3 regions of the Mesorhizobium sp. WSM4849 genome follow, and region 3 is predicted to be linked to each of the others. Evidence: predicted binding sites of a transcription regulator. Region 3 holds the regulator's gene; each other region holds the start of a gene.
The links. Region 3 encodes PhoB, which activates phosphate uptake and scavenging genes when phosphate is short. Its sites were predicted from a motif close to TGTCATNNANCTGTCAT; they were not measured.

Region 1 (3,334 bases), on a different contig from region 3:
TGCATCTGGCCTAGGAATCACATCTCGATTCCACCAGTCTACCCCTAAGGTTAGCGCCTATGGGGCGCTGTCCCGCCAGACGGTCGAGTTTTCATCGCCGATCGACGATTTCCGGCGGCCGCCAGCCATAGAGCCAGTCGAGATCGGCCGCGAGCTTTTCCGGCGAGCGCAGCTTCAGGAACAGGTTGCGCGCGACGGCCACCGGCCCCGCTGCATGCCAGGCGAAGCGGTTGACGGCACCGCGGCGGGCGACCCTGGCGATGCGCGGGCGCCGCACCTTTTCCCAGGCGGCAAGCGCGCTCCCGGGATCGGCAGGCGAGGCGGCGATAAAACCGGCAAGGGTTGCGGCATCCTCGATCGCCATCGCCGCGCCCTGCGCCGCAAACGGCGTCATCGCATGCGCCGCATCACCGATCAGGGCGATGCCGCCGGGCGTCGTCCATGGCTGTCCTTGGTCGACCGTATGGATCGGCCATGCGGTCCACGGGCCGGCATCCTCGGCAAGCCGGGCCAGTGCTGGCGCCGTGCCACGCATGGCGCCGGCGAGGATATTGGGGTCGGCGCGGCCCGACCAGCCCTCGGCGATGATCTCGCCCGTGGTGAAGGCGGCCAGGTTGAACGCCGTGCCGTTACTGACCGGATAGGTGACGAGGTGGAAGCCGGGATGCAGGAAGGTGGTCACGCAATTGGCGGCGCCGACCGCCGCAACGGCTTCTCCCGCGACGCTGTCTGCACTGATCGTAGCGCGCCAGGCAAGCTCGCCCGAAAACCGGCTTTTGGCCGCAAGCCCGCCAAAAGCGCGGATCGCCGACCAGACGCCGTCGGCGCCGATCAGCAGAAAGCCGTCGGCTTCCACCGTCTTGCCGGCAATCTCGACTGTTGCCGTGGTATGGCGCGGTCCTGTGGCGACGCCGCTGACGCGCGCGCCGGTGGCGAGACTGATGTCCGGCTGTTCGGCGATCCGCGCCATCAGCGCGTGTTGCAGGTCAGCCCGATGAGCGACGAGATAGGGCGCCTGCCAGCGCCTTTCGGCTGCTTCGCCAAGCGGCACCCGCGCCAGCTCGCGCAGCGTGGCCGCCTCCTTGAGCACGACCGCCTCCGGCCGCATCGCCGCCGGCAACAGCCGGTCGAGCACGCCGAGGTGGCGAAGGATGCGCGTCGCGTTGGGTGAGAGCTGGATGCCGGCGCCGGCGGCTTCGAGGCGCGGCGCCTGTTCGAACAGCCGCACCAGATAGCCGCGCTCGGAAAACGCCAGCGCCGCAGTCAGTCCAGCGACGCCGGCTCCGGCGATAACCACCTGCCGGGACCGGGTGTCGTCCATGCGGATGGCGTGCGCGTCAGGCAGCCTGGTCGATATAGAGGCATCCCGCAGGCTGCGTTTCCGTCGCCTTCAGCTTTGGCGAATAGCGATAAAGGGTCGAGCAATAGGGGCAGACCTTTTCATTGTCGTCGCCCATGTCGAGAAACACATGCGGATGGTCGAAAGGTGGGTTGGCGCCGGTGCACATGAATTCCTTGACGCCGATGTCGATCGCCGCATAGCCCGCATCGTTCTGGAAATGGGGAATGGAACCGCCTGCCATCGTCGTCTCCTATATTTGACGCATGACCCCGGATCATGCGCAAAATCAAAATTCCACCGCGACCTTTGCGCGTCCAAAGGACGCGCCGCGCTGTACCTGGATTGCATCTGGATCATAAGCAGTCTCTTTGCAAGATCGATGAAATCAAACTGTCGTAAAAGCCTGTCACAGGATAAGCTAAGCCGGTTAAGGCATGGTCCGAAAACCGAATTCGGTTTCGCTGGGGATCATGCGTAGCTTAAGTGTGGGGGCGTCCTTTGCGCGTCCGCAAAGACGCGCCACGCTGTGGCCAGCGGTGCGAAACGAGCAGGAACCATGAACGAACTAAAGCCGGTGCAGAGCGAATTCACCACTGTCGAGGTGGCGAGCCCCGAGGGCGGCAACCCGGACCGCTTCGTCAACCGCGAGTTTTCCTGGCTGCAATTCAACCGCCGCGTCCTCGAGGAATCGCTGAACGCCAATCATCCGCTGCTCGAGCGTGTCCGCTTCCTGTCGATTTCGGCCGCCAATCTCGACGAGTTCTTCATGGTCCGCGTCGCCGGTCTCGCCGGCCAGGTTCGCGAAGGCATCACGCTGAAGAGCCCGGATGGCCGCACCCCCGTACAACAGCTGGAACAGTTGCTGCGCGAGGTCGAGCGCCTGCAGGAGGACCAGCAGAAAAGCCTTTCCGCGCTGATGCTGCTGCTCGACAAGGAAGGCATCGAGAGCATCAGCCGCGATGCGCTGACCAAGGACGAGAAGACCTGGCTCGAGGATCATTTCCAGGAGCAGGTGTTTCCGGTGCTTACACCGCTTTCGATCGACCCGGCGCATCCGTTCCCGTTCATTCCCAATCTCGGCTTCTCGATGGCCCTGCAACTGCGCCATCGCAGGAATGGCGAAGAGATGAGCGCCCTGTTGCGTCTGCCGGTGGCGCTGAAGCGGTTCATCCGCTTGCCTGACCGCAAGCGTCATTTCCGCTTCATTCCGCTGGAAGAGGCGGTCGGTCTCTATATCGGCAAGCTGTTCCCCGGCTACGAAGTCAAGGGCTCCGGCACGTTCCGCATCATCCGCGACAGTGACATCGAGGTCGAGGAAGAGTCCGAGGATCTCGTGCGCCTGTTCGAGACGGCGCTGAAGCGCCGCCGCCGCGGCTCGGTCATCCGCATCGAATTCGACAAGCTGATGCCGGCCGAACTGCGCGAGTTCGTCGCCGGCGAGCTTGGCGTCTCGTCGAGCCGCATCAGCGTGCTCACCGGTCCGCTGGCGCTCAGCCAGATTTCCGAGATCGTCGCCATCGCCCGCGACGATCTCAAGTTCACGCCCTATAATCCGCGCTTTCCCGAGCGCATCCGCGAGCACGGCGGTGACTGTTTCGCCGCCATCCGCGAGAAGGACATCATCGTTCATCACCCCTACGAATCCTTCGACGTGGTGGTGCAGTTCCTGCGCCAGGCGATGGCCGACCCGGAAGTGGTGGCGATCAAGCAGACGCTCTATCGCACCTCGAACGACAGCCCGATCGTGCGCGCTTTGGTCGACGCGGCGGAGGCCGGCAAGTCGGTGACGGCGCTGGTCGAGCTCAAGGCACGTTTCGACGAGGAAGCCAACATCCGATGGGCGCGCGACCTCGAGCGCGCCGGCGTTCAGGTCGTGTTCGGCTTCCTCGAACTGAAGACCCATGCGAAAATGTCGCTGGTGGTGCGGCGCGAGGACGGCAAGCTGCGCAATTACGTGCATCTCGGCACCGGCAACTACCACCCGGTCACCGC
Region 2 (3,334 bases), on a different contig from region 3:
TTTGCCGCCGGAAAAATCGCCGCGTGACCCGAAAACTGTCGGAAACGCCGCTGGTCCACGAAACGGCGGAAGTCGAGAACTCGACGCTCGGTCGCTGGACCGAGATCGCCGAACGCTGCCGGGTTTCGGAGAGCACGATCGGCGACTATTCCTACATGATGCAGGACTGCAGCGCCTGGTGCGCGACGATCGGCAAATTCGCCAACATCGCCGCCAGCGTGCGCATCAACGCCACCAACCATCCGACCTGGCGGCCAACGCTGCACCATTTCACCTATCGTGCCTCGGACTATTGGGACGACGCCGAGCACGAGAGCGAATTCTTTGCCCAGCGCCGTGCCAGGCGCGTCACCATCGGCCACGACACCTGGCTTGGCCACGGCTCGACCATCCTGCCCAGCGTCACCATAGGCGATGGCGCGGCGGTCGGCGCCGGCGCCGTGGTGTCGAAGGACGTCGCGCCCTACACCATCGTCGGCGGCGTGCCGGCCAAACCGATCCGCGAACGTTTCGACCGCCGCACGGTGGAACGCTATCAGGCACTCGCCTGGTGGGATTGGGACCACGCCCAACTACGCGCCGCGCTCGACGATTTCCGCGCGCTTGCGGCGGAAGCGTTTCTGGAAAAATATGGCGGCTAACGTCCCTTGCTCAACGCTGTCGCCTTTTAATTGACGATTGCCGGGCAAAAAGTCGTAAGAAAAAAACGTAAGGATTGGCATGATCAGACGATGGGTAGGATTTTGCCTGGTTGCGCTGGTGACTCTCTTGCCTCAACAAGCGCCTGCCAACCAGGTGCCGAAGATGGATCCTCGCGGCGCGGTCCTTTGCATCTGGATGATCTATGCATCAATCCACGCGATCGGTGAAAACTGCGCTCCGAAGCAAGATCGTGATTTTCTCGACTTCCTTCAGTCAGGGATCGACCGCATGAACGCCTTCATCATCAGGAACTCGGACACCACGCAAGCTGCGCTGGACGAACGGCAGAACCAGATCCGTGCGCGCCAAGCTCAACGCGGCACCGCCTCTTGTGAGCTGGAGGGCGAGAGCATGGCACTCTACAATTCGCTCAAGTCTGTCGATCCCAGCCAGAGCACCGCCAACATGGACAAGTTGCTCGAAGTCGATCGCGAGCCCTTGTTAAACCCCTGTCTTTGAAGGTTCCTTTCATATGCATGACACATGACTCGGACAGGAGGCGGTCTTCCCTGGAGATCGCCATGCTTCACTCCGTGAAACCTTCGCTAGCCGGATTTTTGCCGGCTCTAACCCGAACCCTCCCGTGCATCTCGGCAAGCGCTCCAACAGCGCATACAATTTGCTCGTCGAGCCCGGCAAACTGTCGTCTGCCATACATTCTCGAGGACCCCCTGGTCCTGGGTTGACAGCGCGTCGCCTCTGCACCTGTGGACGGTAACAAAACTGACATCAATCCGACACCGCGGTTTCATGCGGCTGCGCTAGCGAAGGTTAACGGACCTTCGAAACGCGACTGGACTGGAACTTGCCTATGTCAGCAACCTCAGCCACGCTCGAGATCCGCGGTGTCACCCGCCGGTTTGGCAGGAACACCGCCGTCAGCAATGTCGACATCTTGATCCCGCACGGGCAGATGGTCGGCATCATCGGCCGCTCGGGCGCCGGCAAGTCGACGCTTTTGCGGATGATCAACCGCCTTATCGATCCGAGCCAGGGCTCGATTTTCTTTGACGGCGCCGAAGTTTCCAACCTGCGCGGTTCGCTGCTCAGGCGGTGGCAGCGCGATTGCGCCATGATCTTTCAGCAATTCAACCTGGTGCCGCGTCTCGACGTGCTGACCAATGTGCTGCTCGGCCGGCTCAATCACCGCTCGACCCTTGTCAATCTGCTCGGTGTCTTCTCCCGCGAGGAACGGGCCGAGGCGATCGCGGCGCTCGAGCGTCTCGACATCGCCCGCACGGCGCTGCAACCGACCGGCACGTTGTCCGGCGGCCAGCAGCAGCGCGTTGCGATTGCCCGCGCCATGATGCAGCAGCCGAAAGTCATCCTCGCCGACGAGCCGATCGCCTCGCTCGACCCGCTCAACGCCAAAGTGGTGATGGATTCGCTGCAGGACATCAATCTGCGCGAGGGCCTCACCGTCGTCACCAATCTGCACACGCTGGATACCGCGCGCACCTATTGCAACCGCATCATCGGCATGGCCGCCGGCAAGGTCGTGTTCGACGGCCCACCCGAAGAGCTCAACCGCGAGGCTGTGCGCATGGTCTACGGCGCCGACAGCAATGGCGGCGAAATCTCCGAGGCCATCACCTCGACCAGCGTCACCATCAAGCAAAAAATCGCCGCATCCACCGGACCGCTCGAGCCCGCATTTCCAGGCTACTAGTTCCATGATCCCGGAAAGTGGATACCGGTATACGAAAGGTCATGGACAACCGAAGAGCGCCTGGATCGCCAGCCCGCGTCAAGGGCGCTGTCAAAATTCGAACGCTGCCGGCGCGATGCCGGAACCAACAGGAGAGACGCGAAATGTTTAGAAAGATAGTCTTCGGTGCCGTTTCCATCCTCGCCATGGCGGTGGGCACGGTCCAGGCACAGGACCTGAAGGAGTTCCGCGTCGGCATTCTGGGCGGCGAGAACGAAGCCGACCGTCTGCGCAATTACCAGTGCTTCGCCGACCACATCAAAGAAGTCCTCGGCGTCGAGAAAGTTTCGCTGTTCCCGGCCGCCGATTACGACGGCGTCACCCAGGGCCTGCTCGGCGGCACGCTTGACTTTGCCGAACTGGGCGCTTCCGGCTACGCCAAGATCTATCTCGAAAACAAGGACGCGGTTCAGCCGATCCTGACGACGGTCCAGACCGACGGTTCGACCGGCTACCATTCGGTCATGGTTGCCCGTGCTGATTCCGGCATCAAGACGCTCGCCGACATGAAGGGCAAGAAACTCGGTTTCGCCGATCCCGATTCGACTTCTGGTTACCTGATCCCGGTCACTTCACTGCCCAAGGACATCGGCATGGACGTGAAGAGCTATTTCGCGTCGACCGGTTTCGGCGGCGGCCATGAACAGCTTGTCCTTGAAGTCCTGAAGGGTACGTTCGATGCCGGCACCACCTGGGCCTCCGGCGTCGGCGACTTCAAGGACGGCTACAGCTCGGGCAATCTGCGCAAGATGGTAGACAAGGGCGTCCTCAAGATGGATGACCTCGTCGAATTGTGGCAGTCGCCGCTGATCCCGAACGGCCCGCTGGTCGTGCGTACGTCGATCGACGTCGGCGCCAAGCAGAAGATCACCGACTTCCTGACCAAGCTTCCGGAAACCGATCCGGCCTGTTTCTCGGCGATAC
Region 3 (3,334 bases):
AGTCGATCTATGAAAACGTCGCCTACGGTCCGCGCATTCACGGCCTGGCCAGGAGCAAGGCCGAGTTGGACGGCATCGTTGAATCGAGCCTGAAGAAGGCCGGCCTGTTCAACGAGGTCAAGGATCGCCTGCTCGAGTCGGGTACCGGTCTCTCCGGCGGACAGCAGCAGCGCCTGTGCATCGCGCGCGCCATCGCCGTATCGCCGGAAGTGATCCTGATGGACGAGCCCTGTTCGGCGCTCGATCCGATCGCCACCGCCCGCGTCGAGGAACTGATTGACGAACTGCGCCAGAACTACACGATCGTCATCGTCACCCATTCGATGCAGCAGGCAGCGCGCGTGTCGCAACGCACGGCGATGTTCCATCTCGGCTATCTGGTCGAGGAGGGCGCGACCGACAAGATGTTCACCAACCCCGACGACAAGCGCACCCAGGACTACATCACCGGCCGGTTCGGCTGAGCGGTCCGGCGGCGAATTTCGAACACGAGGACAGTATCATGGGTGAACACACCGTCGCATCTTTCGACGAGGAACTGGAGCACATCGACAGGCTGATCCGCGATATGGACGAGCTCGCCGCCGCGATGGTCGCAGCCTCGATCCGCGCGTTGCTTGCATCAGACAATGCGATGGCGCAGCGCGTCGTCTCGGACGACGCCATCATGGATGCGCGGCAGCGCGAACTCGACGATAGTGCGATCACGCTGATCGCCAAGCGGCAGCCGATGGCGCAAGATCTGCGCGCCGTGGTTGGCGCAATCCGCATGGCCGGCGATCTCGAGCGCATCGGCGACCTGGCCAAGAACATAGCCAAGCGGGTCAGCGCAGTCGGGCAGAGCGCCACGCCGCGTAATCTCTCGCACGGTATCGACGCGATGGCGGATCTCGTTCTTGTGCAGCTCCGCGGCGTGGTCGAGCACTATGTGTCGCGCAATGCCGGCGCGTTGAAAGAACTGCGCGCCGACGACCAGAAGATCGACGTGAAATACACGGCGGTTTTTCGCGAACTCCTGACCTACATGATGGAGGATCCGCGCAACATCACCGCCTGCACGCATCTTCTGTTCTGCGCCAAGAATCTCGAGCGTATCGGCGATCACGTCACCAACATCGCCGAAAACGCCTACTATGTCGTGACCGGGCAGCAATTGCCGGCGGATCGCCCGAAGCTCGACGAAACGACGATGTCGGCGCCGGCGACATGACGGGGGTGACCGGTCGATGATCGCGCCACGCATCATGGTGGTGGAGGACGAAGAGCCGCTGGGCGTCCTCCTCCGCTACAATCTGGAATCCGAAGGCTATCAGGTCGAGGTGGTGACGCGCGGCGACGAGGCCGAAATCCGGCTGCAGGAAAACGTGCCCGATCTTCTGGTGCTCGACTGGATGGTGCCGGCGGTTTCCGGCATCGAGCTTTGCCGACGCCTTCGGATGCGCCCCGAAACCGAGCGGCTGCCGATCATCATGCTGACCGCACGCGGCGAGGAGAGCGACCGGGTGCGCGGCCTCTCGACAGGGGCCGACGACTACCTGGTCAAGCCGTTCTCGACACCGGAATTCATGGCCAGGATCAAGGCGCTGCTGCGCCGCGCCAAGCCCGAAGTGCTGTCCAGCGTGCTGAAGGTCGGCGACATCATGCTCGATCGCGAATCGCACAGGGTCTATCGCAAGAAGAGCGAGATCCGGCTCGGGCCGACCGAATTCCGGCTGCTCGAATTCATGATGCGGCACCCAGGTCGGGTCTTCTCGCGCAGCCAGTTGCTCGATAATGTCTGGGGCGAGACGATCTACATCGACGAGCGCACGGTGGACGTCCATGTCGGCCGGTTGCGCAAGGCGGTCAACAATGGTCGCATGCCCGACGTCATCCGCACCATCCGCGGTGCGGGCTATGCGATCAGGGAAGACTAGCTGATATTCAGGTGATGCCGGCCTGCGACCGGCGATTTCCTGCGCTTCCGGTACGTACCCAAAAGTACGCTCCGTTCCGGTTCTCGGAACTCACCCAGTCTGGTCGGCTCGCGCCCGTCTTCGAGCCCGGCGCGGCCTGACCTGAATCTCAACACATCCCCAAGTCGCATTCCGCCTTTGTTCCTTGCCTTCGGACTCAGGCCACGTCCTTCCTGATCGTGCCGGACTTCCCTTGCGCGCCCGGCGCGAAAATCTCCTGGTCGACGAAGCTCAGCGCCCGCAAGGCGCAGCCTTCGCGGATCAGCGGCAGCTCGTTCGTCTCGGTGTCGAAGGAAATCGAACCCGAATGCTGGCCGCCGGCGGTCTGGGCGATGGCCTCGCGCAGGGCCGGTTCGATCAGGTCGAAGGCGGCAGCGCTGGCGCCGACCATGGCGACCGGCGCCGGATCGATCAGCGCGAACAGGCTGCCAAGCCCGAAGCCGAGCGCTTCGCCGGCCTTGCGGTAGGCTTCGCGCTCCGGTCCGTCCGTCTGACGCGCCCGGGCCGCCAGTGCCTGCATCTCGGCGTCGCTGACATCGGCGACCGGCTCTGCGTTCTCGCTCAATTGCCTTGCGTTGCGCCAGATGGCGTAGTTGCCGGCATAGGCCTCGACGCAGCCGCGCCGCCCGCAGCGGCAAAGCGCGCCGCCCGGCCGATGAATCATGTGGCCGAATTCGCCGCCCGAGGAATGGGTGCCGGTGAACAGTTCGCCCTTCAGCACCAGCCCCATACCGATGCCGTGCGAGAGCAGGATGGCGATGAAATCGTCGCGGTAGCGATCCGGGTCGCGCCAGCGCAGCGCCACGGCCATCATGTTGCAGTCGTTCTCCATGATGGCCGGGATGCCGAACTCGCGTTCCAGAATGTCGGCGAAGGCGATGTTCGTCTGCGGCGTGATCGGCGACCACAACATGGCGCGCGCATGCGAATCGGTGATGCCCTGGATCGCCAGCGCGATGCGGGCGACGCTTTGGACGTCGAGGTCGGGGTCTTCGATCCGGCGCCGCACGATGGCGACACATTCGTCGATCAGCTCGTCGCGCGACATGGTCAGCGTGTCCAGCCGGCGCTGTTCCTCGGCGACGACCTGTCCGGCATAATCGATGACAGCGACCGACAGGAAATTCAGCGACAACACGACCGCCAATACCGCAGCGGCTTCCGGATTGAGGCTGAGGCCGACCTGCGGTCGGCCGCGTTTCATCGAAACGGTCTCGCTCGCCTTGCTCTCGGTCAGGATGCCTTCCTGGATCAGGTCGGAAGAGATCGCCGATATGGTCGAATGGCTGAGGCCGGTGGTTGCGGCGATCTCGGTCCGCGACGGCTGGCCGGCCCGGCGTACCGCAGAAATCACCATCGCCCGGTTACGCCGGCGCAAA

Region 1: AC0L3L_RS34645 (RNA degradosome polyphosphate kinase) is a predicted target of PhoB. The motif match lies at 1,723-1,739, and genes of this name have one in related genera.
Region 2: phnC (phosphonate ABC transporter ATP-binding protein) is a predicted target of PhoB. The motif match lies at 1,427-1,443, and genes of this name have one in related genera.

What each region holds. Positions count from the first base shown of each region.
Region 1 covers NZ_JBVVPW010000055.1:20,441-23,774, reverse strand. The annotation lists gene AC0L3L_RS34655 (FAD-dependent monooxygenase) at 92-1,321, opposite strand; gene AC0L3L_RS34650 (zinc-finger domain-containing protein) at 1,338-1,583, opposite strand; gene AC0L3L_RS34645 (RNA degradosome polyphosphate kinase) at 1,899-3,334, shown strand, end outside.
Region 2 covers NZ_JBVVPW010000044.1:3,696-7,029, reverse strand. The annotation lists gene phnL (phosphonate C-P lyase system protein PhnL) at 1-27, shown strand, start outside; gene AC0L3L_RS32385 (DapH/DapD/GlmU-related protein) at 24-641, shown strand; gene AC0L3L_RS32380 (hypothetical protein) at 721-1,161, shown strand; gene phnC (phosphonate ABC transporter ATP-binding protein) at 1,514-2,371, shown strand; gene phnD (phosphonate ABC transporter substrate-binding protein) at 2,515-3,334, shown strand, end outside.
Region 3 covers NZ_JBVVPW010000004.1:68,183-71,516, forward strand. The annotation lists gene pstB (phosphate ABC transporter ATP-binding protein PstB) at 1-464, shown strand, start outside; gene phoU (phosphate signaling complex protein PhoU) at 503-1,210, shown strand; gene phoB (phosphate regulon transcriptional regulator PhoB) at 1,227-1,916, shown strand; gene AC0L3L_RS05450 (ROK family protein) at 2,113-3,334, opposite strand, start outside.